DNA from 3 places in the Bacillus sp. DX3.1 genome. Region 1 is predicted to be linked to each of the others. Evidence: riboswitches for the same ligand, from Rfam matches in the RefSeq annotation. Region 1 holds a riboswitch; each other region holds the start of a gene.
The links. A riboswitch is a leader RNA that binds a small molecule or an ion and turns the genes downstream of it on or off. The one in region 1 is predicted to bind S-adenosylmethionine.

Region 1 (2,207 bases):
TCCTTTACAATATGTCCTGTTTCATATGTTTCATCAACTCGATTTACTAATACCTTTGTATCACTCATTTTTCTGTACTCCTTCTTATTTATATTAGGAATGTTCATAACCCTATTGATCATGAAGGCCACATTCCGTTTTCATCTTTCCAGACCATCGACCTTCCCTTGAATCTCCTCCCACTTCCACAGGTAATGTGCATTTTTCACACCCAATACTTGGATATCCAACATCGTGCAACGGATTATATGGCAAACTATGCTTATATACATAGCGCCATATTTCCTTCCATGTCCAATGAATAAGCGGACATATTTTAATAGATTGAAAGCGATGATCTTGGTTTATAAACTGTGTATGTTTACGCGTTTCAGATTGCTCTCTTCTTAATCCTGATATCCACGCTTTTCCACCCTTTAAAGATTCTTCTAGCGGTAAAATTTTTCTTAATTTACAGCAAAGATTCGGATTACGCTCCCACAACTTTTCTCCATGCTCTTTTGCTTGTTCCTCGAGTGTAGAAGCAGGTTGTTTTTTAATAATTTTCAAATCAGGAAATCTTCCTCTCACTCGCTGAATTAAATCGTACGTTTCTTGAAAATGAACGTTCGTATCTAAAAATACAACTTTCGCAGATGGATTTACTTGGTTTATAAGGTGTAACAGCACCATTCCTTCCACCCCAAAGCTGCACGCATACACGATTTCCTCCCCATACTGTTCATACGCCCAACGTAATACTTGTAATGCGCCTTTTGTTTCGTCTTCCTCAGAAAAAGAAATGACATCTTCTTTCCATGCTTCGTACGTTAACATTGTTTTTCCCCCTGTAACGCAAAAAGACGGTTTTAACCTATTACATAGGTTAAAACCGCCTCTAGTTTTTCTAGTCAGCGCTTTTATTTTAAGCGTACTTTTTCACTTTTCTCAAGTTGAATCACTTTGCCATCTTGCACAACAATTGTAATTGAGCCATATTTCATATCCGCAAGCATTGTTTGAATTTTCTCAGCTACTTCGTCAAAATGTCCACGCACTCCCACGAACAGCCCCCCTTTTTTCATTCATAAAAAAAATCTTTTCCATTTCGAAAAGACTGTTCGGTAATATATTTACCTTATCTTTCAAAATGGATGCCATTTTGCTGGAATTAGCACCTTGCTTCTATAAGCAGGTTGCCGAGCTTCGTAGGGCCAGTTCCCTCCGCTTCTCTTGATAAGCTATTCTTTGTATTTGTATTTTATCATAATTCAGATTTTTTTCAATCCTAGTTTTCCGATATATTTTATATTTTTTATTTTTTTAAAAGGAGCTGCTCACTTTAAGCAACTCCTTTTTTCCGTTATACAAGCTCTTTAATACGTATGCGATCGTTCCCAATTATATTTTCATATGTTTCACGGTCAACAACAACTTGTGATTTTCCACCTTTTGCAAATACTACGGCTGGACGACAGATTCGGTTATAATTATTAGCCATTGAATACCCATATGCTCCCGTACAAGATATTGCTAACAAATCCGCTGAAGCGACTTTCGGTAATTCTATATCCCAAATGAGCATATCTCCGCTCTCACAACACTTTCCAGCAATCGAAACAACCTCTTCATCTTCTTCTTTTCCTCGATTTGCGAGCATTGCCTCATAACGTGCACCATATAAAGCAGGTCGTAAATTATCTGTCATCCCACCATCGACTGACACATATTTACGAATTCCTGGAATATCTTTTACCGCCCCTACTGTATAAAGCGTCGTTCCTGCATCCCCAACAATGCTACGTCCTGGCTCAACCCAAATTTCAGGAAGCGGATACTCACATGCAGTAAATTGTTCTCGCACTGCAGTTGTTACAGCTTGCACATACGTCTCAAGTGTAAGTGGTGTATCTCCTTCCGTATATCGAATACCAAAACCGCCACCAACATTTAATACGTTCACCGTATAGCTAGTTTGTTCTCTTAGCTCCTCTAGGAAACTACGCAATACTTCAATTGCACGAACAAACCCTGCTGTTTCAAAAATTTGCGAACCAATATGTGAATGGATACCTAACACGTTATAATTTGATTTTTCTAGTGCCATTTTGATCGCTTGCAAAGCTTGACCTGTTGAAACACCAAAACCAAATTTCGAATCATCTTGCCCTGTTGTAATGTATTCATGTGTATGTGCTTCCACTCCTGGTGTAACACGAATTAATATA
Region 2 (2,207 bases), 1.9 Mb from region 1:
GTATTATGGGGCGCTGACATTGACGTTTACACAGAATATTTACGGTAAGGAATGATAGAAGTGATTGACTGGACAGGTGATGAAGCTGTAGCTCTAATAGCAGACCAAGAAAGAACAGTGTTGTATGTGTATACACCAATGTGTGGAACATGCCAATTAGCAAAAAAGATGTTAACAGTTGTAGAAGCTGCCATATCTGATTTGAAAATTGGAATGCTAGATTTAAATTATGCTCCATATTTGGCACGGGAATATGCAATAGAAAGTGTACCTTGCTTACTTGTATTTGAACAGGGGATACTGATAAAGAAAATATATGCGTTTCATTCGGTTGAATATTTATATACAGAATTACAATAGGCGGCAATAATATTGCCGCCTCGACATATTTCTGGGGAAATATAACTAGAGAAGTGGAAGTTATCCAATATTTGTCGAGAAAAAGTAACAGGATTGCTTTTGATCAGGGTGGAATGGTATTAGGTAGAAAGTGATGTGAAGGATGTGATTGGAATGAAATTATATTCGTTGCTTCAATCATTTGTAACATATGCTAATGCCCAGTATCATCTGGAGCCCCTGCTTCGACAAGGTGAAAAAACAATTAGTTTTACGCTTCATGATGAATGTTATTCGCTCCAAATTTCAAGAGAATACATACAAGTCTTGAAAGGGGCAATGGGAACAGAACAGGTCGTTTGTTTTTATGAAGAAGACTTACGACGGTTAGTGACTGGAAACGTAAGATTACAAACGCTGTTGCACAGCGGACGTGTTCAATATAATGGAACGTATCGCACAATGTTATTATTAGAATCCGTATTTCATATATGTAAGCCATTACGAGTAGGTGCTTAATATTCAGAAGTTTCATTTTTTCCAAAAATTCCTGTTGACATACAATTCGTATATTGATACAATTCATTTCATAAAATAAAGACAATTTCATAAATTACAAATCAGACGAAATTTGAATCTGATTTCTCTTATCAAGAGAGGTGGAGGGACTGAGCCCGATGAAACCCGGCAACCGTCAACTTATGTTGAAATGGTGCCAATTCCTGCAAAGCGAATGCTTTGAAAGATGAGAGGAAAGGATAATGGTATATATACATGTAAACCTTTCTGCTCATTCTAAAAGCAGAAAGGTTTTTTTGTTGTCTGAATGAGGAGGACATTCGGTAACAGAGAAAGCTTTTCAGAGACAGAAAGCCGCTTACGCTTTGTAAGGAATCCAGCTTTAGCAGCTAGAATGTTCGGTGGCTGCGCTTCTTCCTACGAGGCAAAAAGCGCCTCTACGTCAGAAGCTCCATCCCCCTCACATTCTGAACGAGTTGCTTACGCTTTTTAAACAAAAAGGGGTGAAACAACATGATTTTATTGGAGAACGTAAAGAAAATATATAAATCAAAAAGTGGTGATGTAACTGCTGTAGATGACGCCAATTTAAAAATAGAAAAAGGTGAAATTTTTGGTGTTATCGGATATAGTGGTGCCGGAAAAAGTTCTTTAATTCGATTGTTTAATCAATTAGAGAAACCAACTTCGGGTCAAATTACAATAGCTGACCGTGTTATTTCTGCTATTACAGGGAATGAGCTTCGAAAGGCTAGACAAGAAATCGGAATGATTTTTCAACACTTTAACTTACTTTGGTCACGGACTGTGCGCGAAAATATTGCTTTTCCACTTGAAATTGCAGGAGTGGAAAAAGAGAAGCGTAAAAAGCGTGTTGATGAGTTAATTGGTCTTGTCGGATTAGAAGGCAGGGAAGATGCTTATCCATCTCAATTAAGTGGTGGTCAAAAGCAGCGCGTGGGTATTGCCAGAGCATTAGCGAATGATCCAAAAGTACTGCTATGTGATGAAGCAACATCTGCACTTGATCCAGAAACAACAGATCAAATTCTAGACTTATTATTAGATATTAATAAACGCCTTGGCTTAACAATCGTATTGATTACACATGAAATGCATGTCATTCGAAAAATTTGTCATCGCGTTGCGGTAATGGAAAAAGGAAAAATTGTTGAAAGCGGTAGTGTACTTGAGGTATTCCGTGATCCAAAGCAAGAAATTACAAAGCGATTTGTAAAGCAATTAACGGATTCGGAAGACACAAATGAAACAATTGAAAGCTTATTGGACAAATATCCAGATGGAAAAGTCATTCGTTTACAGTTTATCGGTGAGTCAGTAGAACAACC
Region 3 (2,207 bases), 2.4 Mb from region 1:
ATAATCGCAATGCTGCATGTAAATCAGTATCGTCCACTTCATGTAGTGGCGTTCCTTGTAATGTTGCACGGATAGCTGCTCGAAATGCTTTTCCGCCACCCTGTGCACCAGCTAGATGACCATGAATACCGCCACCTGCGTTAATGACAACATCTGTGCCAAAATCACGAAGGATAAAGGGAACAAAGCCAGGATGAATACCGGCTGATGGGACAGGGAAACTACTCTTCAACGGTTCATTCTCATCAACGAGTGTTTTTGAGACAAGAAGCGCTTCTTCTTTCTCCAGTGCAACACTGCCATATGGAGATGGGAATAAAGAGAAATCTGCACCAGCATAACGAAGTAGTTTTCCAAGTAGTAACGGAGAAGAGAATCCGTATAATTTTGATGAAGTATAAGCACCGCTTACGGCAGGATGAGCCATAATGGGGATTGATATATCATCATCTTCTGCAAGTGATTGAAGTACGTCTAATCCATAAGAGAATACATTGAATAGAAGAACATCTGCACCAGCCAGGGCAGCACGTTTCGCGTTATCTTTTAAATCGTATGTGCGTCCTGATAAGTTAACCGCATATAACGTCCTATGACCATATGTTTCATATACAGACTGTAACACTTCTTTTCCTGACTCAATCCGCTGTGTGAGTGGCGTTAATGAATTTTCAAATAAAATTTCATCATCTTTTACGATATCTACACCACCGTTTGCTTGATCACGTAATTGTGTTTTTAAATATCCGATGTTGCGACCAATCATACCTTTAAAAATGCTCATAAGAAGAGGACGATCATGAACTTGTAAAAGATTTCGGATTCCTTCAATACCGAACTTTGGACCAGGGAATGTCGCTTTTAAGTCATCTGAAAACGTTAAATCGATAAGTTTTACTTCGCCATCTAGTGATAATTTTCCAAATACTGTTGTTAAAATTGCTGGTAAATCAGGACTGAAATTTAGCGCTGGATAATGAATTTTAATCAGTCCACGTGTAATTCTTTTACCAAGATAAGTATTAACATGTTCTTGTTCTTCTAATTCTTCGACACCAATGACAGTGCCTTTATGTTGTTTTAATTGTTCTTGTAATAAATGTGGTAAATGTGTCCATGAACCAATCGTTAAACCGAGTGCAATTTGCTCTGCTTTTTGCATTAAATTGTGAGAATCATCATGGATTAAATATGTTGCTGTTATTCCGCTCATTTTCATAACCTCCTAGTTAAATAAAAAAACCTCTCAGCTAAGGAGAGGTTTTTTTACAACCAGCTCCTTATCTGTCAGCATAATGCTGCGAGAATTAGCACCGTGTCTACAATTGTAGATCGGTTGCCGGGTTTCGTCGGGCTCGTCCCTCCACCTGCTCTTGATAAGAAGTATTTAGAAATGTTTAAATTTTTTCGATATCTGAATTTTTTCACATCGCATTTAATTTGTCAATGGGTTTTTAAAAATTTTTAATTTTTGGATGCGTTGGACAGCTTCTTGCAGCCGCTCTTCTGTATGTAATAATCCAACGCGTACATAGCCTTCTCCATATTCACCAAATCCAATGCCAGGAGCAACTGCTACGTGTGCCTTTTCTAACAATAAGTCAGCAAATTGTGCCGATGTAAATCCATCAGGAACGGGAAGCCATACAAAAAACGATCCATTTGGTGCGACAACATTCCAGCCAATAGAGCGGCAAGCTGTAATGAGTGCATTTCTTCGTGATTCATAGCGTTCTACCAGTTCATTCACGCAAGTTTGCGAGCTTAATAGTGCTTCACAAGCTGCTTCTTGCACCGCACCGAAAATACTGACATACATATGGTCTTGTAGTAAATTAATAGTTTCAATTACACTTTCGTTACCGATGGCAAAAGCGATACGCCAGCCAGCCATATTAAATGTTTTTGATAATGTATAAATCTCGATCCCAACATCCTTCGCACCTTTTGCTTGTAGGAAACTCGTTGGTTTTTTACCGTCAAAACCAATTGCTCCGTAAGCAAAGTCATGTACAACTAAAATATCATGCTCATTTGCAAAAGAAATCGTTTCTTCAAAAAATTCTTTTGATGCAGTAACACCAGTCGGGTTGTTTGGATAATTTAAAAACATTAATTTTGCTCTATCAGCAGTGTTGTGGTCGATTTTTGTATAGTCTGGTAAAAAATCATTTTCTGCTAATAATGGCATGGTTTCAAATTGTGCT

Region 2: it holds a riboswitch for S-adenosylmethionine, as region 1 does, so the genes downstream of both, QRE67_RS23395 (methionine ABC transporter ATP-binding protein) here and QRE67_RS06935 (YezD family protein) in region 1, are expected to answer to the same signal.
Region 3: it holds a riboswitch for S-adenosylmethionine, as region 1 does, so the genes downstream of both, mtnW (2,3-diketo-5-methylthiopentyl-1-phosphate enolase) here and QRE67_RS06935 (YezD family protein) in region 1, are expected to answer to the same signal.

The regions. Positions count from the first base shown of each region.
Region 1 covers NZ_CP128153.1:1,388,511-1,390,717, reverse strand. The annotation lists gene sat (sulfate adenylyltransferase) at 1-68, opposite strand, end outside; gene QRE67_RS06940 (phosphoadenylyl-sulfate reductase) at 112-816, opposite strand; gene QRE67_RS06935 (YezD family protein) at 900-1,043, opposite strand; SAM riboswitch class I at 1,115-1,222, opposite strand; gene lysA (diaminopimelate decarboxylase) at 1,343-2,207, opposite strand, start outside.
Region 2 covers NZ_CP128153.1:4,641,664-4,643,870, reverse strand. The annotation lists gene QRE67_RS23410 (toprim domain-containing protein) at 1-48, shown strand, start outside; gene QRE67_RS23405 (thioredoxin family protein) at 52-360, shown strand; gene QRE67_RS23400 (hypothetical protein) at 514-858, shown strand; SAM riboswitch class I at 984-1,091, shown strand; gene QRE67_RS23395 (methionine ABC transporter ATP-binding protein) at 1,372-2,207, shown strand, end outside.
Region 3 covers NZ_CP128153.1:3,768,769-3,770,975, reverse strand. The annotation lists gene mtnW (2,3-diketo-5-methylthiopentyl-1-phosphate enolase) at 1-1,213, opposite strand, end outside; SAM riboswitch class I at 1,278-1,383, opposite strand; gene QRE67_RS18730 (pyridoxal phosphate-dependent aminotransferase) at 1,436-2,207, opposite strand, start outside.